3 regions of the Kitasatospora sp. NPDC051705 genome follow, and region 1 is predicted to be linked to each of the others. Evidence: riboswitches for the same ligand, from Rfam matches in the RefSeq annotation. Region 1 holds a riboswitch; each other region holds the start of a gene.
The links. Region 1 has a riboswitch for cobalamin ahead of ACIA8Q_RS13875 (ribonucleoside-diphosphate reductase subunit alpha). Riboswitches for the same ligand answer to the same signal wherever they lie in the genome.
Positions count from the first base shown of each region.

Region 2: another riboswitch for cobalamin. It lies ahead of ACIA8Q_RS00355 (prenyltransferase/squalene oxidase repeat-containing protein); the one in region 1 lies ahead of ACIA8Q_RS13875 (ribonucleoside-diphosphate reductase subunit alpha).
Region 3: another riboswitch for cobalamin. It lies ahead of ACIA8Q_RS25880 (cobalamin biosynthesis protein); the one in region 1 lies ahead of ACIA8Q_RS13875 (ribonucleoside-diphosphate reductase subunit alpha).

Region 1 is NZ_JBITCO010000008.1:217,997-228,301, reverse strand. It holds gene ACIA8Q_RS13880 (glycosyltransferase family 39 protein) at 1-1,523, shown strand, start outside; cobalamin riboswitch at 1,565-1,729, shown strand; gene ACIA8Q_RS13875 (ribonucleoside-diphosphate reductase subunit alpha) at 1,918-4,320, shown strand; gene ACIA8Q_RS13870 (ribonucleotide-diphosphate reductase subunit beta) at 4,320-5,336, shown strand; gene ACIA8Q_RS13865 (DUF397 domain-containing protein) at 5,409-5,597, opposite strand; gene ACIA8Q_RS13860 (helix-turn-helix domain-containing protein) at 5,623-6,558, opposite strand; gene ACIA8Q_RS13855 (ATP-binding protein) at 6,691-7,119, shown strand; gene ACIA8Q_RS13850 (hypothetical protein) at 7,116-7,388, shown strand; partial or broken gene ACIA8Q_RS13845 (DUF6879 family protein) at 7,408-8,039, shown strand; gene ACIA8Q_RS13840 (DUF6879 family protein) at 8,060-8,581, shown strand; gene ACIA8Q_RS13835 (hypothetical protein) at 8,834-9,043, shown strand; gene ACIA8Q_RS13830 (DUF6879 family protein) at 9,027-9,539, shown strand; gene ACIA8Q_RS13825 (helix-turn-helix domain-containing protein) at 9,536-10,305, shown strand, end outside.
Region 2 is NZ_JBITCO010000001.1:72,328-82,632, forward strand. It holds gene aceB (malate synthase A) at 1-1,423, shown strand, start outside; gene ACIA8Q_RS00330 (3-hydroxybutyryl-CoA dehydrogenase) at 1,449-2,315, shown strand; gene ACIA8Q_RS00335 (ECF transporter S component) at 2,403-3,236, opposite strand; gene ACIA8Q_RS00340 (ATP-binding cassette domain-containing protein) at 3,233-4,876, opposite strand; gene ACIA8Q_RS00345 (CbiQ family ECF transporter T component) at 4,873-6,093, opposite strand; gene ACIA8Q_RS00350 (hypothetical protein) at 6,098-7,315, opposite strand; gene ACIA8Q_RS00355 (prenyltransferase/squalene oxidase repeat-containing protein) at 7,312-8,892, opposite strand; cobalamin riboswitch at 9,000-9,129, opposite strand; gene ACIA8Q_RS00360 (flagellar hook-length control protein FliK) at 9,296-9,775, opposite strand; gene ACIA8Q_RS00365 (peptidase) at 9,827-10,305, opposite strand, start outside.
Region 3 is NZ_JBITCO010000024.1:32,257-42,561, forward strand. It holds gene ACIA8Q_RS25850 (serine/threonine-protein kinase) at 1-767, shown strand, start outside; gene cpt (chloramphenicol phosphotransferase CPT) at 777-1,319, opposite strand; gene ACIA8Q_RS25860 (cobyrinate a,c-diamide synthase) at 1,347-2,732, opposite strand; gene cobO (cob(I)yrinic acid a,c-diamide adenosyltransferase) at 2,743-3,348, opposite strand; gene ACIA8Q_RS25870 (putative cobaltochelatase) at 3,355-5,469, opposite strand; gene ACIA8Q_RS25875 (cobyric acid synthase) at 5,466-6,980, opposite strand; gene ACIA8Q_RS25880 (cobalamin biosynthesis protein) at 6,977-7,957, opposite strand; cobalamin riboswitch at 8,113-8,245, opposite strand; gene ACIA8Q_RS25885 (transcriptional regulator) at 8,542-9,252, shown strand; gene ACIA8Q_RS25890 (alpha/beta hydrolase family protein) at 9,472-10,305, shown strand, end outside.

The DNA of each region.
Region 1 (10,305 bases):
CGTACACCATCCCGCAGGTCCCCGCGATCGGCTGGGACCCGGCCCCCAGCCCCCGGCGCCGCTGGATCGCCCGCGGCGTGCTCGCCGCCGTCCTCGTCATCCAGGCCCTGCTCTCGCTGCGCCTGCTCGCCGCCGCGCACCCCGACGAGGCCGCCGCCATGGTGGCCGGCCGCCAGCAGCTCGACCACCTGCTGCACGGCACCCCCGTGACCACCCACCTGGCCGAGCGAATACCCGGCACGCCCCAGCTGTACCTGCCGTTGGCCGGCGCCGCCGCCGACGCCAACGGCATCTTCGGCGCCCGGGTGCTCAGCCTCTGCTTCGCCCTGCTCACCACGGTGCTGCTGTACTCGCTGACCCGCCGGCTCTTCAACGAGCGGGTGGCGATCTGCTCGATCGCCGGCTACGCGGTGGTGCAGTCGACCGTCGTCGTCGGCTTCTACGCCGCGCCCGAGGCGCTCGCCGTCCTGCTGGTCGCCCTGGCGGCCTGGGTCACGGTGTTCACCGCGCGCCGCCCGGTGGCCCTCGTCCTGCTCGCCGCGCCGGTCGCCGCCCTGGCCTGCGCCGTCGCGTACTCCGCGGTGTTCACGCTGCCCGCGCTGGTCGCGCTGGCGGCGGCCACCACCTGGCCGCGGCGACGGCTCGGCCCGGCCGCCCTGCGGTCCCTGCTGCTCGCCGCCGGCACGGTGGGCGCCCTGCTGCCGTTCGGACTGCTCGGCAAGGTCGCCGGGTGGTCCCCGGCCCACGGGCAGGGTTCCCGTCCGGGCGGCGAGATCCTGCTGAACACCGTCCAGTGGGGCGGCCTGTTCACCGTCCTCGCGGTGGCCGGCACGATCGCGTACGCCCGCCGCGAGCAGCTGCTCGAGTCGCCGGAGAACGACGGCGTCACCACCACCCGCGCCCAGCGCGCCCTGCTGGGCACCGCCCTGACCTGCACCGCCCTGCTGGTCCCGGCGGTCCACCTGGCGCTGGGCACCTCGGGGGCGCTGTTCCGGCACCTGGGCTTCGGGATGCTGCTCGCCGCCCCGCTCGCCGGGGTCGGCCTCACCCGGCTGGTCGGCGCGCACTTCCGCCACCCGCAGCTGGGCATCCTGGTCTGGGTCGCCCTGCTCGCGCTCGGTCTGGAGCAGTCAGCGCTGCGTTACCAGAACGGGCCCGACTCCGGCCGGCTGCTCGCCGTCCTGCGGGTGCACGCCACGCCGCAGGGCCACTACCTGACCGAGGTCGACGGGCTGCCCGAGTACTACCTCGGCGCCGTCAGCCGGCCCGAGCAGTGGACGTCGGCCCGCTCCGGGACGGACTACCGGGACGCGGCGGGTGTCGAGCATCACGGCGACGAGGGCAGCGCCGCCGCGATCAAGGACGGCTACTTCACCGTCGTGGTCCTGGACAGCACCGCCCCGGCCGCCACGGACCGCGTCCTGGCGACGGCGCTGGCGAGCGGCGGGCACTACCGGTTGATCGCCCAGTTCACCTCTCCGACGGGCGATTCGAGCACCTACAAGGTCTATCTGAAGCACTGAACGGCCGCCGGGCCCACCGTGGCCCACGACACGTCGGCCACAACATATGGTGCCGCCGCAGTCAGCCGCCACTAGATGTATGCTCACTCCTGCTGTCAAAGCAGGGGAACCCGGTGCGAGTCCGGGACTGCCCCGCAGCGGTGTGCGGGCGGCTCGACAAGCCGCGCCCGCGAGTCCGAGTACCTGCCGACGGCGTGCGCCACGGCCCTCCCGCAGAGGCCGCGCCAGCACGAGCAGTACCTTCCGGGCCTCGCGGGCGGGCCGGGGACGCCACCGTCGCGCGACGCACTCCTGCGTACGCGCCGTGCTCCCCTGCCCCGTTCGGCCCGGACCCGATCACCGCCGCCGATCGCCGCCAGGAGAGAGCGCCTTGACCACCGCTGCCTCAGCCACCCTGCCCACCCAGGGCTCCGGTTCCGCCCCCGCCGCCCCGACGGTCTCCGACCCCGGCGGCGCGCTGCTGCGGCTGCTCACCGACCGTAGTGTCGATCTCCCCCAGGTGGACCCCGGCCATGTCGCCGCCGCCGCGCTGCGCGGCCGCCACGCCGGCTCGGACTTCGCCGAGCTGCGCGGGCTGGCCGTGGACGCCGCCGCGTCGATGATCGCCGAGGACCCCCAGTACTCGAAGCTGGCCGCCCGCCTGCTCGCACTGGAGATCGTCGACGAGGCCGACAGCCAGGGCGCGACCTCGTTCGCCGCCTCGATCGCCGTCGGCCACGCCGAGGGCCTGATCGGCGACGCCACCGCCGCCTTCGTCGCCAAGCACGCCGCCGCGCTCGACGCGCTGATCGACCGACAGGGCGACGACCGCTTCGAGTACTTCGGCCTGCGCACCGTGCAGTCCCGCTACCTGCTGCGCCACCCGATCACCCGCAAGGTCGTCGAGACCCCGCAGCACTTCCTGCTCCGCGTCGCCTGTGGCCTGGCGGTCGGCGACACCGAGCAGTCCGTGCGCGAGGTGGCCGAGCTGTACCGCCTGATGAGCCGGCTGGAGTACCTGACCTCCTCGCCGACCCTGTTCAACTCCGGCACCCGCCACCCGCAGATGTCGAGCTGCTACCTGCTCGACTCGCCGCTGGACAACCTGGACTCGATCTACAGCCGCTACGCGCAGATCGCCCGCCTCTCCAAGCACGCCGGCGGCATCGGCCTGTCGTACTCGCGCATCCGCTCCCGCGGCAGCCTGATCCGCGGCACCAACGGCAAGTCCAACGGCATCGTCCCGTTCCTGCGCACCCTCGACTCCTCCGTCGCCGCGGTCAACCAGGGCGGCCGTCGCAAGGGCGCCGCCTGCGTCTACCTGGAGACCTGGCACGCCGACATCGAGGAGTTCCTCGAGCTGCGCGACAACACCGGCGAGGAGGCGCGCCGCACCCACAACCTCAACCTGGCGCACTGGATCCCGGACGAGTTCATGCGCCGCGTGAACGCCAACCAGGACTGGTCGCTGTTCTCCCCCGCCGACGTCCCCGAGCTGGTCGACCTGTGGGGCTCCGACTTCGACGAGGCCTACCGCAAGGCCGAGCAGGCCGGCAAGGCCGTGCGCACCATCCCCGCGCAGACCCTGTACGCCCGGATGATGCGCACCCTGGCGCAGACCGGCAACGGCTGGATGACCTTCAAGGACGCCTCCAACCGCGCCGCCAACCAGACCGCGCTGCCCGGCCGCACGGTGCACTCCTCCAACCTGTGCACCGAGATCCTGGAGGTCACGGACGACTCCGAGACCGCCGTCTGCAACCTCGGCTCGGTCAACCTCGGCGCGCACGTCGCCGAGGGCGCGTCGGCGGAGGACCTGCTCGGCGCGATGGACTGGGAGCGGCTGGACGCCACCGTGCGCACCGCCGTCACCTTCCTCGACCGCGTGGTGGACATCAACTTCTACCCGACCGTCGAGGCCGGCACCTCCAACTCCCGCTGGCGGCCGGTCGGCCTCGGCGTGATGGGCCTGCAGGACGTCTTCTTCAAGCTGCGGATCGACTTCGACTCGGCCGAGGCGGCGCGGCTGTCCACGCTGATCGCCGAGCGCATCATGCTCACCGCCTACGAGCGCTCCGCCGACCTGGCCGAGCAGCTCGGCCGCCACGAGGCGTACGGCGAGACCCGCGCCGCCCGCGGCGAGCTGCACATCGACCACTTCGACGTGCAGCCGCACTGGGCCGACCGCTGGAGCGCGCTGCGCGCCCGGATCGCCGAGACCGGCCTGCGCAACTCGCTGCTGCTGGCCATCGCCCCGACCGCGACCATCGCCTCGATCGCCGGCGTGTACGAGTGCATCGAGCCGCAGGTGTCCAACCTGTTCAAGCGCGAGACGCTCAGCGGCGAGTTCCTGCAGGTCAACCCGTACCTGGTGCGCGAGCTCAAGGAGCTCGGCGTCTGGGACCAGACGACCCGCGACGCCCTGCGCGACGCCAACGGCTCCGTCCAGGAGCTCGGCTGGCTGCCCGCCGAGGTGCGGTCGCTGTACCGCACCGCGTGGGAGCTGCCGCAGCGCGCGCTGATCGACCTGGCCGCGGCCCGCATGCCGTACCTCGACCAGAGCCAGTCGCTGAACCTGTTCATGGCCGCGCCGACCATCGGCAAGCTCAGCTCGATGTACGCGTACGCGTGGAAGGTCGGTCTGAAGACCACCTACTACCTGCGCTCGCGCCCGGCCACCCGGATCGCCCAGGCCGCCTCCGGCACCGCCCGTGCCGCCGCGCCCGTCCCGGTGAACACGCCGACCCTCACCCCGGAGGAGGAGGCCGCGCTGGCCTGCTCCCTGGAGAACCCCGAGTCCTGCGAGGCCTGCCAGTGATGTCCGACGACCGCGAGAAGATGCTGCTCGACCCCGGGTTCGAGCTGACCCTGCGCCCGATGCGCTACCCGTCGTTCTACGACCGGTACCGGGACGCGATCAAGAACACCTGGACGGTCGAGGAGGTGGACCTGCACTCCGACGTCGCCGACCTCGCCAAGCTGAGCGAGGGCGAGCGGCACATGATCGGCCGGCTGGTCGCCTTCTTCGCGACCGGTGACTCGATCGTCGCGAACAACGTCGTGCTGAGCCTGTACAAGCACATCAACTCCCCCGAGGCGCGGCTCTACCTGAGCCGTCAGCTGTTCGAGGAGGCCGTGCACGTCCAGTTCTACCTGACGCTGCTGGACACCTACCTTCCGGACCCGGAGGACCGCAACGCGGCCTTCGCCGCGGTGGAGAACATCCCCTCCATCCACCAGAAGGCCCAGTTCTGCTTCAAGTACATGAACGCGGTCGACCACATCGACTCGCTGCAGAGCAAGGAGGACAGGCGGGCGTTCCTGCTCAACCTGATCTGCTTCGCGGCGTGTGTCGAGGGGCTGTTCTTCTACGGCGCGTTCGCCTACGTGTACTGGTTCCGGAGCCGGGGTCTGCTGCACGGTCTCGCGACGGGTACCAACTGGGTGTTCCGCGACGAGTCCATGCACATGGACTTCGCGTTCTCGGTGGTGGACACCGTGCGCGAGGAGGAGCCGGACCTCTTCGACGAGCAGATGGCGAAGCAGGTCACGGAGATGCTGGAGGAGGCCGTCGAGGCCGAGCTCCAGTTCGCCCAGGACCTGTGCGGTGACGGCCTGCCCGGCATGAACACCGCCTCGATGCGCGAGTACCTGCAGGCGGTGGCGGACCAGCGCCTCGCCCGTCTCGGGCTCCCGATCCGCTACGGGTCCAGCAACCCGTTCGGCTTCATGGAGCTGCAGAACGTCCAGGAGCTGACCAACTTCTTCGAGCGCCGGGTGTCGGCGTACCAGGTCGCCGTCGAGGGCTCGGTCTCCTTCGACGACGACTTCTAGGAAGTAGCCCGGTAGACGGACGGAGAGGTGCCCCGCACGGCCACAGCCCGTGCGGGGCACCTCCGTGTTGGATCAGTCGGCCGAGAACTCCCCGGACTTGACCCCCACGAGGAACGAGGCCCAGGCCTCAGCCGGAAACAGCAGCACGGGACCGCCAGGGTCCTTGGAGTCCCGGACCGCTGTCGTCATCGACCTGGCCTGTGCCTCGATGCAGTTCCCGCCCTGCCCGCTGTAGGTGCTCTTGTGCCACTCGCCGGTCATAACTCACCCATCTCTTGCCCGGAGTTCAGAACCCCTGTCGTACCCGAGCGATCATGTCGAGACTGTCAGCCGGACTCAAGGCGATTGAGCGGAGCGAGTCGAAGATCAATGTGTACTCATCGATCTCGGCTGGCGTCTCCATGTAGAGCGTCCCTGTCCGGTGCTCGACGCAGACTACGTCCGAGTAGTCGGGAGACGGGAAACTGAACATCACGAATGAGCCCATCAAACCAGCATGGGCACCGGCGCGGTCCGGCAAGACCTGGAGCTCCACATAGGGATGCCCAGCCATCTCGACCAGCTTGTCGAGTTGCCCAGCCATCACCTTCGCGCCACCCACCTGAACGCGCAACGCCGATTCGCCCTCGATCACGCACAAGCGCGGCGGGTTCGGCCTGGTGAGCACCTCCTGTCGCTCCATCCGAGCAGTCACCAAGGCATCCACTTGTTCGGCGGCCAGCCCGGACGGTTTGGCCTGCATCACCGCGCGAGCGTAGTCGGGAGTCTGCAGCAGGCCAGAGATCAGCATGTTCTCGAACGACCTGATGTAGTCAGCCGTCTCCTCGTAATCGATGAAGTCCGAGTAGGACGGCCGAGCCAAGCTCGCCCGCTGCACCCACCCGGGCTCTCGGCCCCGACGAGCAAGAGCGACCAACTCCTCGACACGGCCGTGGTCTTCCACACCGTAGAAGGTCAGCAGATCTCGCAGCTCGCCGAGCGAGATGCCCAGCCGCGCGTTCTCTATCCGGCTGATCTTCGAACGGTGACAACCGATACGCTCCGCCGCCGCTTCGGGCGACTTGCCGGCTTCCTCTCGCAGCCTGACCAAAGCAGCCGCCAATCGCCTGCGGCGCACTGTGGGTCGCGCTTGGCTCATCTGATGCTCCATCACACCGGTTAGGCCCAGATCATACGCCCCGGAAAAAGATCTTGGAAAATTTCCATCGGGCAAGTTGCGCATTGACTCATTTCCACCGCATGCTACTTGCTGTAGTCCGCCATGCCACCCAGAGTGACCGCCGCGGACTCATCCCGGGCATCCCCATGCCCCCTTCAGCCGCTCTCACCTGCACACTCCAGAGGTGGCCCCGCCATGCCTGAAGCCGCTCCCCTCTCCCCCGCCGAGCAGACCTGCTGGCTGCCCCGGCACCGCACGTCTCCCCGAGCCGCCCGGCAGGAGCTCCGCGAGTTCCTGCTCCCCCACCCCTGCGGCGAACGCCTGCTCCCCACCGGGGAGTTGCTGGTCAGCGAGCTGGTCACCAACGCCGTCCAGCACGCCCGCACGCCGCGCGACCGCCTGATCCAGGTCCGCTTCACGCTTGCCGACGGCCTCCTCCGCATCGAGGTGCATGACGCCGACAGCGAGAAGCCGGAACTCCGCGAGGCGGCCGACTCCGAGGAGGCCGGCCGCGGCCTGCTCCTCGTCCACGAGTTGGCGCAGAGCTGGGGCTGCTGCCCGCGCCGGGGCGGGATCGGCAAGGTCGTCTGGTGCCAGATCTCCCCCGAGCAGGCCGCCGCATGAGTGCTGTCCGGGCCGGAATCGTCGGCATCATGCTGCCCACCGTCTTCCCGAGCCTCGACCACGCACTGCCCGTGCTGTGGGAGCGGGTGCGCAAGCTGCCCGTCCGCGAGGCCCACCGGGACTTCGTCCGGCTCTGCATCGGCCCGGGCGGCGGCGAGGGCGTCGCCTACTGCCTCGCCCGCGGCGGCCGGTGGAGCACCACCCTCTACGTCGGCGAGCTGACCCGCTGGACCGCCCACCCCATCACCATCACCACCCACCACCCCTGAACTCGGCCGCCCCGGGCTGGTGCTCACACCAGCCCGGGGTGGTCGAACGGCCTTACGTCCCTCGCAAATCCGCGTCCTTGACCCCGCAGCTTCGAGCGGGACAGGCTGCGCATCGACGAGTCGCCCCCTCTGGAGGTTCACTTCCGTGCTCAAGGGTCAAGACTTCGGCCTCCTCTTCGAGACCTTCGAACGAACGGCCTTCCGGCTCGAAACACTGGCCGTCTACGACGTGGACGAAGAACGCGAGGAGTTCGCCGACTTCCTCGCGGGCAAAGGGCTGCCGCCCGACTGTGCCGACAACCCGTGGGTCCGCTCGATGACGGATCTGGGCAAGCGGGTGGCCCGGGTGCACGTCCTCCGGTCTCCCCTGTCGGACTACCTCCGGTACGAGCTGGCGGCCTACCCCGGAAACCTCAAGGCCGGCGAGTCGATCGGCATCATCGACACGGCCACCAGCAGGTGTCCGGCCTCCCCGACCACGACTTCTGGCTGTTCGACGACACCCGGGTCTACCGGATGCACTACACCGACACCGGCACGTTCACCGGCGCCGAACTCCTCCCCGCCGACCGCCTTCCCGAGTACCAGCGGTATCGAGACATCGCCCTCACCCACGCCGTCCCCTTCGGGGACTACACGGCGACCCACTGAGCCACCAAGAAGGGTTGATCATGACCATCTCTCGTGACGCCTTCGGCGCACTCTTCGAAAGCTTCCAACAGGAGGCATTTCGACTGGAGACCCTGGACGACTACGGCAACTCCGGCAACGTCGATGCCTATCGGGCATTCCTCGCTGGGGAGCCTCAGCCCTCCGGCTACAACAGCGAATGGCTGGCGAAGGTCAGGAGGAACACTGACGCCGGCCGCCGGATGTACCGAGTCCACGCACTGACCCGGCCACTCACACCGTACCTCCAGTTCGAACTGGGCTGGGGGTACCGAGCGAACGCCGCCGCTGGCGAGGAGTTCTTCATCCTGGACGTCACAGGGAGGTCGAACCCCATCGACGGTTGCCCCGACTTCTGGATGTTCGACGAGTCGACAGCATTTTCCATGGCCTACGACGGCGAGGGCAGGTTCATCGGGGCAGACGAGGAACCTGACGTGAAGCAGTGGATCCACTGGCGAGACACAGCTCTGCGCCAAGCCGAGCCGTTCGCCGACTGGTGGGAGCGTCACGGCAGCCAGTGAGGGAGGAGCTTGGCGTCACCACCCACCTGCCTTGAAGTCCCTCCCCGCCCAGCGTTCACGCTGGGCGGGGAGGTCAGACCTGCCCGCGTGGGACCGCACACAGTCGCACGGCAACGTGCACGTCCCACAGATGCCAAACCAAGATCCTTAGTCAATGACGTGCATAGTCACGCCGATGCGTGGACGGCCCGCCTCCATGCCTCTAGCGTGGCTACCGGTTAGTCAAACCGGCTCGAAAAAGGGAGGCTTGACATGTCTGGACGCGCAGCTCTCACCCGCCTCACGGGCAACGGAAGCGGCGAGTGCGGAGAGAAGGACTGCCCCAACGTCTACCAGACGGATACGGGGTCGTTCGTGATCCAGGGCGACCTTTCTCTCGCCTTCACCCCGCCCAACGGGGAGGGCCTCGTTGAGATTTCGGAGAGTGTCCTGAGGGAGGCATTTCGTGCTCTTGGCTGGTGACACCTGGAACCAGTGCTTCGATTCCATGCAGTCGGAAGCGTGGCGGCTCGAAACGCTTCCCACGTACACCATGCCGCAGGAAGCCGAGAAACTCTCCCGGTTCCTGTCCGGCGAAAACTCTCCCGACGACTACCAGTCAGGGTGGATGGATGAGGTGGCAGAGTGGACGGCTGCAGGTAAGCGCGTCGGCCGCGTCCACATCGTCAAACGCCCACTCTCCGACTATCTTCGGTTTGAATTCGAGTACTACTACCGGCATCACCTCAGAGCCGGCGAAGACATTCGAATCCTTGACGTCACCGACAAGGAGAACCCCCTCCAATCCGCTCAGGACTTCTGGATGTTCGACAAATCCAAGGTCGTCCTCATGAACTACAGAGCGGATGGAACTCAGATCAGTCGCGAGCTCTTCGACGGCGACCTCGCACCTTACCTCGAATACCAGCGGATCGCCATTTTGGCTTCGGTTCCATTCGCGGAGTACCTCGGATCGTGACGCTCCACCCAGAGCAGCTGGGCCAGTCCAAGCAGGAACTAGCTGCGACGCTGAAAGATCTGCGAAAGCGAGCCGGGCTCTCGGGAGCCCGGCTCGCTGCACGCTGCAACATGTCTCAGTCGAAAATTTCCAGGATTGAGAGCGGGAAAAGCCCGGCCACTCCCATGGACGTGGAACAGATCCTGCGAGCCTTGAAGGCCCCACCAGAGATACTGGCTTCGGTCGCGGAGCTCGCGCGCCTGGCGAGCACGGACTGGCAAGGCCTCCGTGCGCTGCGAAGGAAGGGGCTTCACCGCAAGCAGCAGGAGCTCGCCAACCTGGAGTCGTCGTCCACCGAGTTCAGGTTCTTCCTTCTGTCGATGATCACTGGGCTTCTCTCCACACCCGAATACATTAAGGCTAGCCTGTCCCATCTTCAAGGCGACCAAAGTCAGCTCATCGCACGGAAGCTGAGCCGACAGGAGATCCTTTACGACACCGACAAGAAATTCACGTTCCTGCTCTCGGAGATGGCTGCCAGGTGGCCATTGATCCCAGCTCCGGCCATGGCCATGCAGATTGATCGACTCATCTCACTCTCACGGCTCCCCAACATCCAAATCGGCATAATCCCATTGACCGGCCTGATGCCCGTCGCACCGATGGACACCTTTACCGTCTACGACAGGTCCCTCGTAACCATCGAAACTACCACTGGAGTCCTGGCACTCAGGGACCCGAAGGACGTCGCAATACACGTGGATACCTTCTCCACCATGGAGGGATG
Region 2 (10,305 bases), on a different contig from region 1:
CCCCGAGACCCGCGCCGTCCGCGAGGACCTCGGCTGGCGGGTGGCCGGCGCCGGGCCCGGCCTCGAAGACCGCCGGGTGGAGATCACCGGCCCGCCCGAGCGCCGGATGACCGTCAACGCGCTCAACTCCGGCGCGAAGGTGTGGCTGGCCGACTTCGAGGACGCCACCTCGCCCACCTGGCACAACCTGGTCTCCGGGCAGCTCAACCTGATCGACGCGATCGAGCGCCGGATCGACGAGACCACCCCCGACGGCCGGCGGTACCGGATCGGCGCCGCGCCCGCCACCATCGTGGTCCGCCCGCGCGGCTGGCACCTGGACGAGCAGCACCTGCTGATCGACGGCCGCCCCGCGGTCGGCGCCCTGGTCGACTTCGGCCTCTACCTCTTCCACTGCGGAAAGCGGCAGATCGAGCGCGGCAGCGGCCCCTACTTCTACCTGCCGAAGCTGGAGAACCACGTCGAAGCCCGGCTCTGGAACGACGTCTTCACCCTCGCCCAGGCCGAGTTGGGCATCCCGCACGGGACGGTCCGGGCCACCGTCCTGATCGAGACCATCACCGCCGCCTTCGAGATGGACGAGATCCTCCACGAACTGCGCGAGCACGCCGCCGGGTTGAACGCCGGCCGGTGGGACTACCTGTTCAGCCTGATCAAGAACTTCGCCCAGCACGGCCCGCGCTACGTCCTGCCCGACCGCGCCACCCTCACCATGACCCAGCCGTTCATGCGCGCCTACACCGACCTGCTGGTGCGCACCTGCCACCGGCGCGGCGCCCACGCCATCGGCGGCATGGCCGCCGCGATCCCCCAGCGCGACCCCGCCGCCAACGAGACGGCGCTGACCAAGGTCCGCGCCGACAAGGAGCGCGAGGCCGGGGACGGCTTCGACGGCTCCTGGGTCGCCCACCCCGGCCTGGTCGACACCTGCCGGAGCGCCTTCGACGCCGTCCTCGGCGACCGCCCGAACCAGCTCGACCGCACCCGCGAGGACGTCGAGGTCAGCGCCGCCGACCTGCTCGGCGTCCAGCGGCTCACGGCCGGCCTGCCCACCGAACAGGGCCTGCGCTCCAACGTCGCCGTCGCCCTGCGCTACCTGGTCGCCTGGCTGAACGGCTCCGGCGCCGTCGCCGTGTTCGGGCTGATGGAGGACGTCGCCACCGCCGAGATCGCCCGCTGCCAGCTCTGGCAGTGGCAGCACCACTGCACCCGCCTCACCGGCGGCTCCCTCGCCACCCCCGACCTGGTGCGGCGGCTCATCGACCGGGAGCGCAGCACGCTGCTCGCCGAGGGCGCCGACCCGGCGCCGGTGGACGACGCCGTGCGGATCCTGGAGGAGACCGCCCTCGGCGCCGAGCTGCCGCCCTTCCTCACCACCGACGCCTACGCCCGCCACCTCGTCCGAATCCGCACGGCGGCCTGAACCGCCCCAGCACGGAGGCACTGACATGAACGAGATCCGACGGGTCGCCGTGGTCGGCGCCGGGCAGATGGGCTCCGGCATCGCCGAGGTCCTCGCCCGCGCCGGGCTCGACACCATCGTCTGTGAGAACGGCCCGGCCGCACTGCGCGCCGCCCGCACCCGCATCGACCGCTCCCTGCACCGCGCCGTCGACCGCGGCCGGATCAGCGAGCAGCAGCGCACCGACGCCTGGGCGCACCTGCTGTTCGCCGACGACCTGGAGACCCTGGCCGACCGTCAGCTGGTCATCGAGGCGGTCGTCGAGCACGAGGACGTCAAGGCCGAGGTGCTCCACACCCTGGACAAGGTCCTCGTCGACGAGGGCGCCGTCCTGGCCACCAACACCTCCGCCATCCCGGTCACCCGGCTGGGCATCACCACCGGGCGGGCCTCCCACGTCCTGGGCCTGCACTTCTTCAACCCGGCGCCGGTGATGCCGCTCGTCGAGCTGGTCACCTCCCTGCACACCGACCCCGCCGTGGTCGGCCGGGTGGAGGCCTTCGCCACGGACGTCCTCGGCAAGCGCATCGTCCACTCCCGGGACCGCGCCGGCTTCGTCGTCAACGCCCTGCTGGTGCCCTACCTGCTCTCCGCGATCCGCATGGCCGAGGCCGGGCACGCCAGCCCCGAGGACATCGACGCCGGCATGGTGCACGGCTGCGCCCACCCCATGGGCCCCCTCGCCCTCGCCGACCTGATCGGCCTGGACACCGTCGAGGCGATCGCCCGCTCCATGTACGAGGAGTACAAGGAGCCGCTGTACGCGCCGCCGCCGCTGCTCTCCCGCATGGTCGAGGCCGGTCTGCTCGGCCGCAAGACCGGCCGCGGGTTCCACACCCATCGGGCCGCCTGACCGGCCCGCACGCCCACCGCCCCGGGAAACGCGCCGCCCGCGCGTCCCCGGGGCGTCCGGCCGTTCCGGAGCACCGGCTCGGCCGTCTCAGGAGGGCGGCACCCCGGCGGGCGCCCCGGCCGGAGTCCCGGGGGCGGCCGGGGCCTCGAAGCGCACGGTGGGTTCGAAGTTGGCGCGGCGGGCGGCGCGGCGGAAGACGGTCAGGACGGCCGGGCCGACGACGAGGACGGCGGTGAAGGTGGTCACGGCGCGGCCGGTGTCCCAGCCGAGCGAGGTGGCCAGGTCGAACAGCAGGTAGCGGTGCCACTGCTCGGTGAAGGGCAGGCCCGGCAGGTAGGCGATGGAGCTGTTCGGGTCGGTGGAGAACGGCCAGAAGGAGAGGTTGAGCAGGAACCCGAACAGGTAGCCGGAGAAGGCCCCGTACGCGGCCAGCACCGGGACCTCCCAGCGCCGCCGGGCCCTCGGCAGCAGTCCGGCGAGCATGCCGACGAAGGCGCAGCCGAACATCTGGTACGGCATCCAGGGGCCGACCCCGCCGGTGAGCAGGGCGGAGGCGAACAGCGAGGTGCAGCCGAGGGTGAAGCCGAAGCCGGGGCCGAAGACCCGGCCGGCCAGGACGAGCACGAAGAACACCGTCTCCACGCCGGCCGTCCCGGCGCCGAGCGGGCGCAGCCCGGCGTTGACGGCGGACAGCACGCCGAGCATGGCGAGCGCCTTGGCGTCGATGCCGCCGGCCGAGATCTCGGCGATGACGACGGCGAGCACCAGCACGAGCAGGGCGCCGAAGATGAGCGGCGGCGCGTAGGTGGAGCCGAACGTTCCGGGGGCGACGACGAACGGCCAGGTGAAGGCGACCAGGCCGATGAAGGCGGCCAGGGCGATGACGATCCGGGCCCGGCCGGGGATCCGCAGGGCGGTCATCGGGCGGACTCCGCGGGTGCGAGCGCCTCGGCGACCTGACGTGTCGTCAGATAGACCAGGGGCGCCAGGATCTTGGCGGTCTGGGGGGCGAAGGTGGGAGAGGCGACGATGACCTCGGCGGTCGGTCCGTCGGCGACGACCTCGCCCTCCGCCATCACCACGACGCGGTCGGCGGCGCGGGCGACGAACTCGACGTCGTGGGTGGAGACGACGACGGTCCGCCCCTCGGCGGCGAGGGCGTCCACGATGCCGGTGAGCGCCTCCTTCGCCTGGTAGTCCAGCCCCCGGGTGGGTTCGTCCAGCAGCACCACCCGCGGTGCGGCGGCCAGTTGGATCGCCAGGACGAGCGCCAGCTTCTGCCCCTCCGACAGGTCCCTGGGGTGGGTCTCGTCCGGGATCCCCGGGGCCAGGCGGTCGAGGATCCGCCGCGCGGTCGGCCCGCCCGCGCCATCGGCCTCGAGGTCGCTCTGGGCGAGCTCCTGGGCGACCGTCTCCAGGTAGAGCAGGTCGGTGGGGGTCTGCGGGACGAGTCCGACCAACTGCCGGGCCCGGGCCGCGGACAGGCGCTTGGGGTCCTCGGCCTTCCCGCCCCCGGCTCCGGCGACCCGGACGCTGCCGCCCTGGCGGGGGCCGGAGCCCTGCAGGGCCCACAGGAGGGAGGACTTGCCGGAGCCGTTGCGGCCCATCAGCGCCGTCACCTCGCCCGCGCGCAGCGTCAGGTCGACCTCCCGCACGGCGGCCACCGGACCGTACCGGACGACGACCCCGCGGGCTTCCAGAACCGGCTCCCCCGCCACCGCTGCCCGGCGCGGCGGGGGAACCGGTCGATCGGTGAGCCGCTCGCGCAGCGGCGCGGCGGCTCGGCGGGCGTCCCGCACCGACAGCGGCAGCGGCCGCCAGCCGGCCAGTCGGCCGAGGTCGACGACGGGCGGCGCGATCGCCGTCGCCCGGAACACCTCGGCGGGCGGGCCGTGCACGACGGTGCCGTCGCCGGGCAGGTAGGCGACCCGGTCGGCGTACTGGACGACCCGTTCCAGGCGGTGCTCGGCGAGCAGGACGGTGACGCCGAGGTCGTGCACCAGCCGGGTGATCGCGGCGAGCACCTCCTCGGCGGCGGTCGGGTCCAGCGCGGAGGTCGGTTCGTCCAGCACCAGGACGCGCGGGTGCGCGGTGAGCACGGAGCCGATGGCGACGCGCTGCTGCTGCCCGCCGGACAGCTCGTACAGGGCGCGGTGGCGCAGGTCGGCCAGACCGAGCAGGTCGAGGGTCTCCTCGACGCGTTTGCGCATGACCTCCGGCGGAATCGCCAACTGCTCCATGACGTAGGCGAGTTCCTCCTCCACCGTGTCGGTGGTGAAGCCGGCCAGCGGATCCTGCCCGACCACACCGACCACGTCGGCGAGTTCGCGCGGCGGGTGGTGCGCGGTGTCCCGGCCGTCCACCGTGACCCGGCCGCGCAGGGTGCCGCCGGTGAAGTGCGGCACGAGACCGTTGACGGCGCCGAGCAGGGTGGACTTGCCGGCGCCGGTGCGCCCGACCACCAGGCAGAGCTCGCCCTCCGGGACGTGCAGGTCGACGTCGCGCAGGACGGGCTCGCTCCCGCCGTCGTACACCACGCCGACCTGGTCGAATCGGATCACGTGCTCACCTCGGGGGTCGTGCGGTCGGTACCGGTGCCGCGGGTGGTGCCGGCCCCGCGCCGGTCGCCGGCCGGCTCGGGCGTCCGGCCGGGCGGCGGCGAGACGATCCCGGCGGCGCCCGCCAGCAGCAGGGCGAGCACCGGGACGAGCGGCAGCGTCGGCCAGGTCAGCGGGTAGAGGGAGGGGTTGAGGTCGGTGGCGTCGTAGCCCACCGTGGCGAACAGCAGGACGGCGGCCGTCACCCCGCAGCCGGCGACGCCCCATTCGGCGGCCCGCCACCGATCCGGCCGGTACGTGGTGCGCCGCACCCGCCGGCCGCCGAGCAGCAGGCCGGCCACGCAGAGAACGGCACCCGCGAGGAAGGCCGGCAGCCCGAGCGCGGCGGGAGCCGTGCCGTCCAGGAGCCCGTACACCCCGGCGCACAGGCCGCACATGCCGAGCAGCATCAGGGCGCCGGTGAGCCGGCGGGAGCGGCGCGAGGCCGTGCCGGAGCGCCCGTAGCCGCGCGAGTCCATGGCCGCGGCCAGACTGAGCGAGCGTTCCAGCGCGTCCTCCAGGACCGGCACGACGATGCTGCGCAACGCGCGGACGCCCTTGGTCCGTCCGGCGCGCAGGCGCCGCGCCCGGGCGACGCGTTGGACGCTCTGCACCAGCTGCGGCGCGACGCTCAGCGAGACCGTCACGGCGACGCCCAGCTCGTAGAGGGCGCCCGGCAGCACCCGCAGGGCCCGCTTGGGGTTGGCGAGGGTGTTCGCCGCGCCGATGCAGCAGATCAGGCAGGCCAGCCGCAGCCCGTCGAAGGCCGCCGAGAGCGTCGCCTCCAGCGAGACCGGGCCGCCGATCTCGATGCCCGCGTACCAGGCGGGCGTGGGGATGTGCGGCAGCGAGAAGAGCAGGTGGTCGTGCGGGGTGATGCCGGTGGCGAAGACGCACCGGAAGACCACCCGGATCGCCACCACCGTCAGGGCCACCCACAGGTAGTAGGTGAACCCGCGGGCCCACGGGGCCTCGGTGCGGCGGGCGGTCACCACGTAGCCGAGCACGGCGAGGACGAGCAGGAGCAGCAGCGGGTTGGTGGTGCGGCTGGCCGCCGTCGCCAGGGCCAGCGCCCACGCCCACCACGCCAGCGGGTGCAGGTTCCGCGGGGCGCGCCGGCCGCCCGGGCCCGGCCCGCGGACGGCGGGCGGGGCCGCGACGCGTTCGTCGAGCACGGTCACGCGATCACTCGGCCCGTCGGCGGCGGCGCCGTGCGGTGACCACCGTCGCCACGCCCAGGGCCACGACGAGGACGGATCCGACCACGGCGGGGAGCATCGAGCCGGAGTCGTGCGGGGCGTCGGCCACCGGGTCGGCGTTCACCACGCCGCCGGGCACGGCGGGGGTGGCCGTCGGTGCGGCCACCGCGGGCTCCACGGCCGGCGGGGCCGACCGGTCGGTCGGGGTGTCCGTCGGTGCCGGGGTGGACGGCTCGACCGGCACCGGCGTGGCGGGCACCGGCACCGGCTCGGGGGCGCCCGGCGGGGTGATGCCGTCCTGCGGGGTACCGGCCGTGCCACCCGTCGGGGGTGTGGCGGGCGCGGGCGGACGGGCCCCGCCCGCCGGGGGCCGGGCGGGGGCCGGGGCACGGCCGGTGCCGCCGGTCCCGCCGGTACCGCCGGTGGCCCCGGTGCTGCCGGTGGCCCCGGTGCTTCCCGAAGCCGCAGCGGCGCCGCCACCGCCGGTCGCACCGCCGGCACCCGTCGACCCGCCGCCGGAGCCGCCCGAAGCGCCCGAGGCACCCGAGCCGCCCGCGGCACCGGAACCACCGCTCGACCCGCCCGCGGCGCCGCCGGAAGCACCCGCGGAGCCCTGGCCCGGGTCGGCCGGCTGCCCACCCGGGTCGGCGCTGTGCGCCCGGACGGTGTCCGGCGAGAAGCTCGGACGCCCCTCGGTGCCCTCGATGTCGGTGCCACCGAAGATCCACAGGTCGACGCTGCCCGGCTTCGGGTGGTAGCTCATCGCGCCGAGCTGGCTGTAGGACCACTCGTTCTGGCCCGGATCGGCGTGCCAGTACGACCAGTAGGCGGTGGCCGGCGGCGTGAGGACACACTTCTCCTGGTCCGGGGTCGGGAACTGCTTGCCGCCCTGGTAGCCGCTGTAGCCGATCCGGCAGATGAACGCCGGGCCGTCGTGCCCGGTGCCGGCGGTCTTCCAGCCGCCCTGGTTGAGCAGGGCGTACCCGGTGGTGGGGGTGCTCCCGCAGGAGCGCAACAGCGGGCCGCCCCACCTGCTGAAGTCCACGGCGAGCACGACGCCGGAGGTGGTGGTGCACTGGTCCATCGGCAACGGCGCCGCGGCGGCCGGGGCGGTGTCCACGGCGACGCCGCCGAGGGCGAGGGCCGCGGTCAGCGCCGTCGCCGCGAACAGCCGGCCGAGGCGGGCGCCCGGTCCCCCGGTCATCGGTGACGTCCAGGGGCCGCGGTCCGGCGGCGGCGGGCGACGAGGACGGCGGCGGCGCCGAGCGCGGTCAGCGCACCGGCCCCTGCCGTCAGCGTCAGCGCCTGGCTACCGGTGCCGGCCAGGCTGCCGGAGCCGGTCGACACCGGCACGCCCCCGGACGGGGCGACACCGGCACCCGCCGGGGCGTCGACGCCTCCGGCCGGACGGACGGTCGGGCCGCCGCCGGCCGCGGGGGTGTCGGTGACCGGGGCCGGTGCGGTCGTGGTCGGCGAGCCTGTCGGGGTGCCGGCCGGGGTGGTCGGCGTGCCCGTCGGGGTTCCGGTGGGGGTTCCGGTGGGCGTGCCCGTCGGCGTACCGGTCGGGGTTCCGGTGGGCGTGCCCGTCGGCGTACCGGTCGGCGTCCCCGTCGGCGTCCCCGTGGGAGTTCCGGTCGGCGTCCCCGTCGGCGTCCCCGTGGGAGTTCCGGTCGGCGTCCCCGTCGGCGTCGGCGTCGGTGTGCCCCCGAGGGGGCGGCTCAGCGTGCCGAAGGAGATCCCGGTGGCGCCGCCGACCACCTGGGTCGAGGCACGGACGTCCGAACCCTGCTGCCCGGCGGAGGCGACGTTGAACCCGCCGTCGCCGTTCTGCTGACCGGCGAGGAAGTCGAGCGCCTTGGCGATCTGCGCACCGTAGTCGGCCTTGCGCAGCGTCATGCCCTGGACGGCCAGCGCGGCCGAGTTGGTCGAGTCACCGGCCGCACCGGGGAAGCCACCGTCGGGCAACTGCCGCGCGGCGAGCCACCCGAGGCCCTTGTCGACCGCCTGCGCTGCGGCGTCGTCGCCGGGGACGAGCGCGAGGGCCATGGCGGCGATCGCCGTGCTGTCGACGTCGGAGTCGCCGGTGGCCGGGATCAGGCTCGGCCAGGAGCCGTCCGGGTGCTGGAGGCCCTTCAGGTAGGCGACCGCGGGGGCGGCGTTGGCGGCGTCCCCGGCGCGGAGCTGGGCCATGACGGCGAGCGCCTGGGAGAAGACGGAGGTGGCGTAGCCGTAGTTCCCGGCGGCGTCGCAGCCGGTGTTGGTGTCGGCCTTGGTGCACACCATCGCGGCGAGGGCGGCGATCAGGTCGTGGCCGCCGAAGTTCCGCGGGTCACGGCCGACGACCTCGGCGAGCAGCGCCTCCTTGCCGATCGACCCGCCGCCGGCGTACTCGGTGCCGATCGCGGTCCAGTCGTCGACGGTGCGCTCGCTGGCGTCCTTGCCCCGCTGGTCCAGGAAGTCGACGATCCGGCGCAGCGCGGCGTCGTCGGTGCCGGTGGCGGCGAGCGCGTAGGCGCCGTCGATGGTGAGTCCGAAGTCGGCGAAGGCCGGGAAGCCCTCGTAGTAGTGACCGTCGATCAGGCGGGACGGGTCGGCGAGGTAGGCGGCGCCCCTGGCGACGTCCGGCGTCCGGCCCGCGGCGGGGACGGCCGCCCCGGCGAGCGAGACGGCGGGCCGGCCGACAAGCGCCGTGCCGCAGGCGGTGACCGCGAGTGCTGCGGCGGCCAGCAGGGACGTGGTGCCCCGGCTCCTGTGGCGCGTACGACTGCTGCTGACCCTCACCGGCGTCTCCCTGGTCGGTCGACGCGGGGCGCAACGGCGCAGCCGACGGCTGCCGGTGGAGCGCGTGGCCGTCGGAACTGCGTCGTAGTCCGCGACGACGCGAGTGCTCTCTGAACAGACCCCGGTTCAGGCATTCCGGCTCATCCGCCCTGGGCGGATCTACGGTTGCGGGTCAGCGCCGGAGTTGGACCGGCTTCCCCTGAGGACCGAGGTGAAAAACCGGTTCATCAGACCACGTCAGCGGAGTGGGAGTCAACGGCCCGTCAGATGGTCCGCTCACCCTGACGGGACGGGCCGCGCGGATCAGGACGGCCGGGTGCCTCCTGCCGCACCGCAGGGCGTGCCGGAGCTGCCGGCACCCCTCCCCGCGGGGCTCCGGGGTGCCGGCAGGTGCCTCCGGACGTCAGGGCGCCGTGATGCCCGGCTGGGCGCCGGCGCCGAAGGACCAGCCCTCGACGTCGCCGGGGGCCGGGTTGTAGCTGCCCGCGCCCAGGCTGCTGTACGACCAGGGCCCGCCGTGCTGGGCGTGCCAGTAGGACCAGTAGGCGCTGCCGGTCGGGTTGGTGCAGGTAGCCGGCAGCGCGTTGATCTTGCAGACGAAGCCGGGGAACCGCGGGTGGAAGGCGTACGTGAATCCGGCGCCGGTCAGCGCGGCGAGCCCGGTGGCCGGATCGCCGGGTGCGCAGCCGGTCTCGACGCCGCCGCCGACGGCGGTGAAGTCGACCACGACGGTGACGCCGGTGGTGCCGCTGCAGGCGGCCGCGTGGGCCGCGGGGGCCTGGACGGCGGAGGCGCCGAGCAGGCCGGCGGTGAGGGCCGCGGCCGCGGCGATCGAGCCGAGCGCGCGGCGGGCCGGTCTGGCCGGGGTGAGGGTGTCGGTCATCGGAACTCTCCTCGTGGGCTCAGGGGTTCGGTGGCTCAGGAGTTCGGTGGCTCAGCGGGCGGCGGGCGCCGGGCAGGCCAGGGTCGGGGCGGCCGGACGCGCGCCGGCGGCGGAGAGGGTGGCCAGCGGGGTGCCGGCGAGGCCGAGCGCGGCCTGCGCGGTGGCCCGGGCGCCGTTGGCCGGGTCGAATCCGGTCGCGTCGTAGGCGACGGCGCCGCGGACCGCCGGGTCGGCGGAGCAGCCCTGCTGGAACTTCACCAGCCGGCTCCAGCCCTTGAGGCCGGCGCCGAGGCGTCCGCCGGCCAGCAGCGCCTGGGTGGCCAGGCCCGTGGTGTTGGCGTTGGAGGCGGTCGCCCCGGCGGCCGCGAAGCCGCCGTCGGCGTTCTGGTGGGCGGTGAGCCAGCCGAGGCCGGCGTTCGCCTTGGCGGTGCGGCCGGTGGCGGCGAGGGCCTGGGCGGCCAGCGCGGTGGCGTCCGGGTCGCTGGTGCAGGTGGTCTGGCCGAAGGAGACCGGGTAACCGCCGTCCGCGC
Region 3 (10,305 bases), on a different contig from region 1:
AGACCATCAACCTCGAACTGCTCACCGACACCGAGCTGTTGCGCCGCTTCCAACGGGAGTCCGAGGTGCTGGCGATGGTGCCCGGCGCCTACACCGCCCGGGTGCTCGACTCCGGGGTGGACGCCGGCCGGCCCTTCCTGGCCATGGAGCTCCTGGACGGCCGCCCGCTGGACGTCCACCTGCGCGAGCAGGGGCCGATCCGTTCCGCGGAGGCGTTGCGCGCCCTCGCGCTGGCGCTGGCGGTGGCCCTGTCCGGAGTGCACCGGCTCGGGCTCGTCCACCGGGACCTCAAGCCCGCCAACATCATGCTGACCACGGCCGGCCCGCGGCTGCTCGACTTCGGCATCGCGGCGATCGTGGACGGCACCCGGCTGACGATGACCGGCGGCGGGCCGGGCACGCTGACGTACATGGCGCCGGAGCAGTTCGGGGACGAGCCGGTCGGCACGGCCGCCGACGTGTGGGCCTGGGCGTGCTGCGTGGTGTGCGCGGCGCACGGCGCCAGCCCGTTCGCGGCGACCAGCACGGGGGCGGTGATCCGCCGGATCGTGGACACCGGGCCCGAACCGGCCGCGCTGGCGGCGGTCCAGGCCCTCGACCCGGCGCTCGCGGCCGTCGTCACCCGTGCCCTGGCCGTCGACCCGGCGGAGCGCCCGGCGGACGGCACCGGGCTGCTGGCCGCGCTGGAGGCGGCCCGGTCGACGGCGCCGGACCCGGCGGCCCTCCACGAGCAGATCACCCGGGGCTGGCGGACCCTCGCGCTGTAGGGTCCGACCTCAGGCTTGCGCGGGTGCGGCCAGTCGTGCGGCGATCAGCCCGGCGCAGTCGCCGGGTGCGGTCCGGGAGGTGTCCACGAGCAGGTCGTACGAGACGCCCCGGTGGACGGACTCGGCCTGGGCGGCCGCCATGCCGGGGACCCGGTCGCCGCGCGCGGCCTCCCGGGCGGCGGCCACGGCCGGCTCGCAGCGCACGCCGACCCAGAGCACGTCCAGGCCGTCCAGCGCGGCGCGCCACCGCTGCTGCGAGGCGGCGCCGCCGAGGAAGACCTCGTCCACCACGATCCGCGCCCCGGCCCGGGCCATCGCCGCGACGCCGAGCGTCCAGGCGGCGTCCAGGGCCGCGAAGGCCGCTCCGACGCCGACCGTGCCGTCGCCGTCCGCCAGGCCGCCGATGCCCTCGCCGCCGTCCCGCAGCCGGGCCGGCAGCGCGTCGACCAGGGTGTCCGCGCCGAGGTGCAGCCACGGGTCCGGGAGCCGTTCCTGGAGGAGCCGGGCGATGCTGGACTTGCCGGAGCTGGAGCCGCCGTTGAGGACGATCACGTGCATGCCCACATCCTAAGGACGACCCTAGGGGCGGGCGCCCCGTCCCGTCCCGGCGTCGAACGCCGCCGCGGCCGCCGCGAACGAGGCCGCCAGGGCGGGCGATCCGGCCCAGTGCAGGTGGAGGTAGGAGGCGTGCACGGTGCCGCCGGCGAAGCCCTCGGTGCGCGGGCCGGTGGGCAGGTGCCAGCCCCAGGCGGGGTGGTCGCCGGCGCCCGGTTCGCAGACCGTCCGGTGGAACTCGTGGCCGCGCAGGCGGGTGCCGGCCGGGGCGAGCGGGGAGTCGTGCAGGGCGACGGCCTCCCGGTAGCCGAGGGTGAGGCGTTCGGTCATCCGGGCGCCGGTGTCCAGGACGCCGCACATCGGCAGGCCGTCCAGTTCCCGCCCCAGGTAGAGCAGTCCGGCGCACTCGGCGGCGATCGGGCCGCAGTCCGCGGCGAACGCGGCGATGGCGCCGCGCAGTTCGGCGTTCCCGCTGAGCTCCCGCACGTAGAGTTCGGGGAACCCGCCGCCGATGACCAGGCCGGCGGTGCCCTCCGGCAGCGCGGAGGCGTGCAGCGGGTCGAACGGGACGACCTGCGCGCCCGCGGCGGTGAGCAGTTCGGCGTTCTCGGCGTACGAGAAGGAGAACGCGGCCCCGCCGGCCACGGCGATCCGCGGCGCCCCGGGGACGGGTGCGACCTCGGCGGTCGGATCCCACGGGTCGGCGGCCAGGTCGGGTGCGGTGCGGGCGAGTTCGAGCAGCGCGTCCAGGTCGACGGAGGAGGCGACGAGCTCGCCCATGTCGGCGACGGCCTTGAGGGCCTCCGCCGAGCGTTCCACCGCGGGGATCAGCCCGAGGTGGCGGGAGGGCGTGGCGACGGCGGCGGAGCGGCGCAGCGCGCCGAGGACGGGGACGCCGGAGCCCTCCTCCAGGGCCTCCCGCAGGAGGTGCTCGTGCCGGTCGGAGGCGACCCGGTTGAGGATCACCCCGGCCAGCCGGACCTCCGGGTCCCAGGAGGCGAAGCCGTGCACCAGCGCGGCCACCGAGCGGGACTGCGAGGAGCCGTCGACCACCAGCACCACCGGGGCCCGCAGGAGCTTGGCGACGTGGGCGGTGGAGGCCAGCTCGCCGCGCCCGGACGCCCCGTCGAACAGGCCCATGACCCCCTCGACCACCGCCACGTCCGCCCCGGCCGCGCCGTGCAGGAACAGCGGTGCGACCCGTTCCGGCCCGCAGAGGAAGGCGTCCAGGTTGCGGCCCGGGCGCCCGGCGGCGAGCGCGTGGTAGCCCGGGTCGATGTAGTCGGGGCCGACCTTGTGCGGGGACACCGCCAGCCCGCGCGCGGCGAGTGCCGCGATCAGGCCGGTGGCGACGGTGGTCTTGCCGGCGCCCGAGGAGGGCGCGGCGATGACGAGGCGGGGGATGTTCACGTTCTCGGGGCTACCACTCGATACCGCGCTGGCCCTTGCGGCCGGCGTCCATGGGGTGCTTCACCTTGGTCATCTCGGTGACCAGGTCGGCGGCGCCGGTCAGCGCCTCGGGTGCGTACCGGCCGGTGATGACGACGTGCTGGCTGCCGGGGCGGTCCTCGAGCACGGCCACCACCTCGGCCGGGTCGATCCACCCCCAGTGCATCGGGTAGGTGAACTCGTCCAGCACGTAGAAGCGGTAGGTCTCGGCGGCGAGGTCGCGCTTGACCTGCTCCCAGCCCTCCTTGGCCGCCTCCTCGCTGGTCATCTCCTGCTCGGCGGAGCGCTGGATCCAGGACCAGCCGGAGCCCATCTTGTGCCAGTCGACGGTGCCGCCCTCGCCGGAGGCGCCGAGGACGCGCAGTGCGTTCTCCTCGCCGACCTTCCACTTGGCGGACTTCACGAACTGGAACACCCCGACCGACCAGCCCTGGTTCCAGGCCCGCAGCGCCATGCCGAAGGCGGCCGTGGACTTGCCCTTCCCGGGGCCGGTGTGCACGGCGGTGATCGGCTGGGTACGGCGCTGACGGGTCGTCAGGCCGTCGTCGGGGACGCTTTCGGGGACACCCTTGGGCATGTCGGCTCAGGCCGCCTTTCGCATCGAGGTGGTGACGGGTCGGTTGGCGCGGACGAGCGAGGCGACGCCCTCGGCGCGCAGCTCGTCCAGGCTGACGGCGCTGCCGCCGAGCAGCCCGGCCAGGGTGCGGGCGAGGCCGAGGCGGACGGGGCCGGACTCGCAGTCCAGCACGACGCTGGCGGTGCGCTGGGCGGCGAGGAGCCCGGCGGCACGCCGGGAGTCGGCGAGCGCGTCGCGTCCGCCGGTGGCGCGGCCGTCGGTCACCAGGACCAGCAGCGGCCGGCGGTCGGGGTCGCGGAGCCGTTCCACCCGCAGCACCTCGTGCGCGCGCAGCAGCCCGGCGGCCAGCGGGGTCCGGCCGCCGGTGGGCAGCGACTCCAGCCGGGCCGCGCCGACCTCCACGGACGAGGTGGGCGGCAGGGCCAGCTCGGCGCCGGTGCCGCGGAAGGTGATCATGCCGATCTTGTCGCGGCGCTGGTAGGCGTCCATCAGCAGGGACAGCACGGCGCCCTTGACGGCGGTCATCCGCTGCCGGGCCGCCATCGAGCCGGAGGCGTCCACGACGAACAGCACCAGGTTGGACTCGCGGCCGCGGCGCACCTGCTCCCGGAAGTCGTCCTTGTGCAGCACCAGGGCGCGGCCGTCGCGCCCGCGGGCGACCTGGTGCGGCGCGGCGGCCTGCAGGGTGGCGGTGAGGTGCAGCCGGCTGAGGGTGCCCTGCGGCCGGCGGGCGCGCACGGTGTGGCCGGCGCTGGTCTCGGCGGGGGAGCGGCGGCCCTGGGCGCCGCGGCCGGTGCCCTGGACGGTGAACAGCCGGGTCCGGTACGGGTCGCCGGCCGCGACCGGCGCCGACTCCCGGGCGGGGGCGGGGTGCTGGGCCGGGACGGGCTGCGGCTCGGGTGCTCCGGCCTCCGCCGGGGCGTCCGCGGGGGCGGGCTCCGGGGCGGAGGTCTCCGGGGCCGCGTCGCCGGTCGGCTCGGGTGCGCCGCCGCCGTCGGGGCCGCCGTCGCCCGGGCCGCCGTCACCGCCGCCGTCCGGGCCGTCCCCGTCCGGGTCGCCGCCGTCGGGGCCGTCGCCCTCCGGCTCGGGCTCGGGCTCGGTCTCCGGCTGGGCGTGCTCCTCCAGCGTCCGTTCCAGCTGCTCCTCGTCCAGCCCCGGGGCGTCGAAGGGGTTGCGGCGGCGCCGGTGCGGCAGGGCCAGCCGGGCGGCCTTGCGGACGTCCTCCTCCAGCACCTCCGTGCGTCCGTCCCAGGCGGCGAGCGCGACGGCGGTGCGGGCCATCACGATGTCGGCGCGCAGCCCGTCCACCTCGAACGCGGCGCACACCGCGGTGATCTGCCGCAGTGCGGTGTCGGTCAGCTCGACCTCCGGGAGCAGCTCCCGGGCGGCGGTGATGCGCCCGGCGAGCGCCCGCTCGTCCTCGGCGAACCGCGCGGCGAAGCCGGCCGGGTCCGCGTCGTAGGCGAGCCGGCGGCGGACCACCTCGGCCCGCTCGGCGGGCTCCCGGGTGGCGGCGATCTCGACGGTGAGGCCGAAGCGGTCGAGCAGCTGCGGCCGCAGCTCGCCCTCCTCCGGGTTCATCGTGCCGACCAGCAGGAAGCGGGCCGCGTGCCGCACCGACACGCCCTCGCGCTCGACGTAGGAGCGGCCCATCGCGGCGGCGTCCAGCAGCAGGTCCACCACGTGGTCCTGCAGCAGGTTGACCTCGTCGATGTAGAGCACGCCGCGGTGCGCCTTGGCGAGCAGCCCCGGCTCGTACGCCTTGACGCCCTCGGCCAGCGCCCGCTCGAGGTCGAGCGAGCCGACGATCCGGTCCTCGGCCACGCCGACCGGCAACTCGACCAGCTGGGACGGGCGTTCGTGGCTGCCGGCGGCCGGGTGCGGGCCGTCCGGGCACTGCGGGTCCGGCCCGGCCGGGTCGCAGGCGAAGCGGCAGCCGTCGACGGCGGCGATGGACGGCAGCAGGCCGGCCAGGGCGCGCACCATCGTCGACTTCGCGGTGCCCTTCTCGCCGCGCACGAGCACGCCGCCCACGGCCGGGGAGACCGCGTTGAGCAGCAGCCCGAGCCGCAGGTCGGCCATGCCGACGATCGCGGTGAACGGATAGCGGACGTCACTCATGCATACTCCCCAGGTGCCCCGGGCGCCAGGAACGGCAGCGATCCGGCCGCCGGCACCCCGCCCTCGATCAGCTTCCAGAGCGCGTCGGTGTCCGCGTGCTCCTCGATCAGGTCGCCCAGCCGGTCCAGCCGGGCCTCGCGCGCCTCGGCGAAGGACGTGTCCGGCGCGGGCACGAACGCGCGGCCCGCCGATCCGGCGACCTCGCGCAGGAGTTCGCGGCGGAACCCGTCGTTCTCCAGCGCGCCGTGCCAGGTGGTGCCCCAGACCTGGCCGACCCGGCAGCCGTCCAGGAAGGGCTCGCCGCCCTCCACCTCGACCACCCCGTGGTGGATCTCGTAGCCCTCGACCCGGTGCCCGTACGCCTCGCCGACCGGCCGGCCGAGCACCTTCTCGGCGCCGAACCGCACGCGCGTCGGCAGCAGTCCGAGACCGGCGACCTCGCCGGCCCCGGACTCCACCTCGTCGACGATCGAGCCCGCCAGCATCTGGTAGCCGCCGCAGACCCCGAGCACCGGCAGCCCGGCCGCCGCGCGGGCCTTCAGCGCCGGTTCCAGGCCGCGCTCGCGCAGCCAGGCCAGGTCGGCGACGGTGGCCCGGGTGCCGGGCAGCACCACCAGGTCGGCGTCGGCCAGCTCCTCCGGCCGGGTCGCCCAGCGCACCAGCACGCCCGGCTCCTGCGCGAGCGCGTCCACGTCGGTGAAGTTGGAGAGCCGGGGGAAGCGCACCACGGCCACCCGCAGCACGTCCGCGCCGAGCGGGCCGCGGCCGTCCACCCGGTCCACCACGGTCGACAGGTCCAGCGAGTCCTCGGCGTCCAGCCACAGGCCCGGCAGCATCGGCAGGGTGCCCAGCACCGGGCGGCCGGTCAGCCCGTGGAGCATCTCCAGCCCGGGGGCGAGCAGCCGGGCGTCGCCGCGGAACTTGTTGACGAACCAGCCGGCCACGTGCCGCTGGTCCTCCGCGGACAGCAACGCCAGCGTCCCGTACATGGCCGCGAAGACGCCGCCGCGGTCGATGTCGCCGACCACCACCACGGGCAGTCCGGCCGCGGTGGCCAGGCCCATGTTGGCGATGTCCCGGTCGCGCAGGTTGATCTCGGCGGGCGAGCCGGCGCCCTCGCAGACCACCACGTCGTAGCGGCGGCGCAGGTCCGCCAGGCACTCCAGGGCCCGCTCCAGCAGGACGGGCTTGCGCTCGCGGTAGTCCAGCGCACCGACCTCGGCGACCGGCCGGCCGAGCAGCACGACCTGGCTGCGGCCGTCGGCGCCGGGCTTGAGCAGCACCGGGTTCATGGCCGCCTCCGGCTCCACCCGGGCGGCCTGCGCCTGCATCGCCTGGGCCCGGCCGATCTCGGCGCCGTCGGCGGTGACGAAGGAGTTCAGCGACATGTTCTGCGCCTTGAACGGCGCCACCGCGACCCCGCGGCGGGCCAGCCAGCGGCAGATGCCCGCCGTCACCACGCTCTTGCCCGCGTCCGAGGTCGTCCCTGCGACCAGCAGCGCGTTGCTCATGCCCGTCCCTTTCCGCTTCTGCTTCCGCGGCCGGCCAGCAGTCGCAGTGCGACGTGCCCCGCCACGGTCGTACCCAGGGCCAGCGCGCCCACCCTCCGGGAGAGCACGCAGGCCCGCTCGATGTCGTCCACCGTGACCGGCCGCAGTTCGGCGCCCAGGACGGGTCGGTGCTCGACCCGCTCGCCGTACTGCAGGGTGCCGCCCAGCCGGACGCCGACCGCGCCCGCGAAGGCGGACTCGGCCTGGCCGGCGTTCGGGCTCGGGTGCGCCGAGCCGTCCCGGCGCCAGACCCGCCAGGCGGTGCGCGGCTGCGGCGCGGCGGCGACGGTCAGCAGGGCGGTCAGCCGGGCGCCCGGCCAGCCCGCCACGTCGTCCAGCCGGGCCGAGGCCCAGCCGAACCGGGCGTGGCGCGGCGAGCGGTGGCCGACCATGGCGTCCAGGGTGTTCACCGCGCGGAACGCCAGCAGCCCCGGCGTGCCCGCCAGCGCGCCCCAGACGAGCGCGTTGACGACGGCGTCGGCGGTGTTCTCGGCCACCGACTCGACCACCGCGCGGGCGATCTGCTGCTCGTCCAGCGCGCTCGGGTCGCGGCCGCACAGGTGCGGCAGCCGGGCCCGGGCCGCCGTCAGGTCGCCCGCGGCCAGCGAGCGGCCGATGGTGCGGGCCTCCCGGGTCAGCGAGGTGCCGCCGAGCACCGTCCAGGTCGCGGCGGCGGCCAGGGCCGCGCGGCCGAGCGGGCGCCGGCCCGCGGTGCGGTCCAGGGCCACCGCGGCGGCGGCCACGGTGCCCGCGCACAGGGCCGTGTAGCCGGCGCCGGTCGCCCGGTCGTCCCGCCAGAGCCGGCGCTCGAGCCTGGCCGCGGCGGAGCCGAAGACGGCCACCGGGTGGCCGCGGCGGGGGTCGGCGTAGCGGGCGTCGGCGGCGTAGCCCGCGAGGGCGCCCAGCGCGAACGCCGCCGCGCGGGTCAGCGGGCGCACGTCGGGTGCGGCGGGTTCGCGGGGGCGGCGGCCGGGTGCGGCGGGACCGGGGGGTGCGGCGGAAGGCAGCGTCGGGTCCGGCGGGGCGGGGCAGCCTGCATCGCGTGCGTGTCCTCACTCAGGGTCCGCGCCCTGGCTCGACGTAGCGGGGGCGAGAGTCTCCTGGCTTCCGGGTCGGACGCACCCCCGGGCCTTCCAGCGGCTTCTGACGGCGCGCCGTGGCAACCTGCCGAGCGTGCTCCCCGGTGACAGTGGCGGGACCGCGCCGGACTCGCACCGGCTTCCTCTGCATGCCTCCGTTTGGCCCCCGGATCCCATCACGCGGCCGAACCGGGAGTCAACCGAGGTCACGGAGGGGTTGGTCACACGGGACCGGGGGCCGCGGGGCGGCCGCGGGCTCCCGGCCGGGCGGCGGCGACGGGCGGCGGGGCCCGCGTCGGCACCTCCGTCGGTACCTCCGATCCGCCCGCCCGCAGGGGCATGACACCCTGTGCGATCGTCCAGCGGTCCGTAGGGACCTCCAGGGCCGCTTCGTGTGTTCGGCGGCTGGGGCCCGCCGCCACCCGCACCTACCGTTCGTTCCCATGCGACGCAGACAGCCCCCCGCCCTGCCCCCGGTGCCGTTCTCGCCGGGCGCCGCCCGAGCCCACCGGGCCGGCCTCGGCCTGACCCCCGACCAGGTCGTCGGCGGGATGGCCGCGCACGGCGTCCGCCTGCTGCCCACCCACGTCCTCGCCTGGGAGAGCGGCGAGCTGCGGCCGACCGAGGAGGAGTTCATCGCGCTGGCCCGCGCGCTCTGGTGCCCCGCCGTCCAGTTGATGGGCACCCGCCCCACCCGGCTGCGGGACTTCCGGGTCGCCCGCGAACTCCACCAGGACGCCGCCGCCCGCCGGATCGGGGTCGCCCTGCGCCGCTACCAGGACGCCGAGCTGACCGGCCGGTGGGACGGCGACGAGGCCCAGACCCACGCGCTCGCCCAGGTGCTCGGCCTGCGGCTGCGCGAGCTCGTCGACGTCACCGGCCGCCGCGAGGAGCTCGACCGGTGCCTGCGCCAGTGCGTGGACGGCCGGTGGCAGGCCCACGTCCGGGCCGTCGCCCGGATCGTGCCGGTCCACGAGGACGACCTGGCGGCCGTGCTGACGGCCCTCCAGCAGGAGAACCAGGTCTCCTCCCACTGGGGCAGCGGCAGCTGGGGCTCCCCGGCCGCCGCGGTGCCGGACCCGGTCCGCGAGCAGCCGTTGGCGGAGCGCTTCTGGGAGTTGCTCGGGCGGCGCCGGACCGACATCCCGGTCTGACGCCGCGGCCCGCCCCCGCCCGCCCCCGCCTGCCCGCGCCGAACCGCCGCCCGTACCCCTCCAGCCCGCCCGCCTCCCGCCCGCCGCCCGCACCCCCGCCGGCCGCCCCGTCGTGCCCCGGACGGCCCAGCCCGGTGGCCGCCCGGCCGCCCTCCCGGTGAACTGGTGCTCGAACACCGTCCGGTCCAAGACCGTCCGACCGTCAGAGCGGGGAGCGATATGCGTTGGGGAACCGCGGCCGTCGTGGCCGCCGCCGCCGTCGGTGCCGGGGCCGCCGTCCTGGTCATCGGCCGCCGGGCCTCCGAACGGACGGTCCGCCCGGCCGCCGCCGTCGAGGGCTCCGGCCCCGTCCTGGTGCAGAGCCTGGCGGCCGGCCGGATCACCTTCACCCGGCGCCCCGCGAGCCTGCGCCCGGGCCGCTGGGCGGTCGAGTGGGACGACCACGGCCACGCCGTCGTCGAGGACGTCCTGCACAGCGACGAGCAGGGCGTGACCCGCAAGCTCCTGCGCGCCGACCGCGGCACCCTCACACCCGGCACCGAGGTCCGCTTCACCCCGCGCGTCCACCTCGGCGACCCGACCGCGGCGCTCGGCCTCCCGTACCGCGAGACCGCCGCGGACGGCGAGCTCGGCGCGCTGCCGGTCTGGTTCCTCGACGGCAAGCGCGGCACCTGGGTGATCCTGGTGCACGGCCCCGGCGGCGACCGGCAGCAGACCCTCCCGGTGCTCCCCGTCCTGGACCGGCTCTCGCTGCCCGCCCTGGCGGTCACCTACCGGGGTGACGAGGGCGCCCCGGCCTCGCCGGACGGGCTCAGCCACTTCGGCGAGACGGAGTGGCGCGACGTCGAGTCGGCGATGCGCCTGGCGCTGGACAACGGGGCCGGCCGGGTCATCCTGTACGGCTGGTCGGTGGGCGCCACCATGGTCCTGCAGGCGGCGGCCCGCTCCTCCTGGGCGCACGCGATCAGCGGGATCGTGCTCGACTCGCCCGTCCTGGACCTGCCCGCCACCGCCCGCCGCCGCGCCGCGCGGGCCGGGTACACCGGCCCCGCC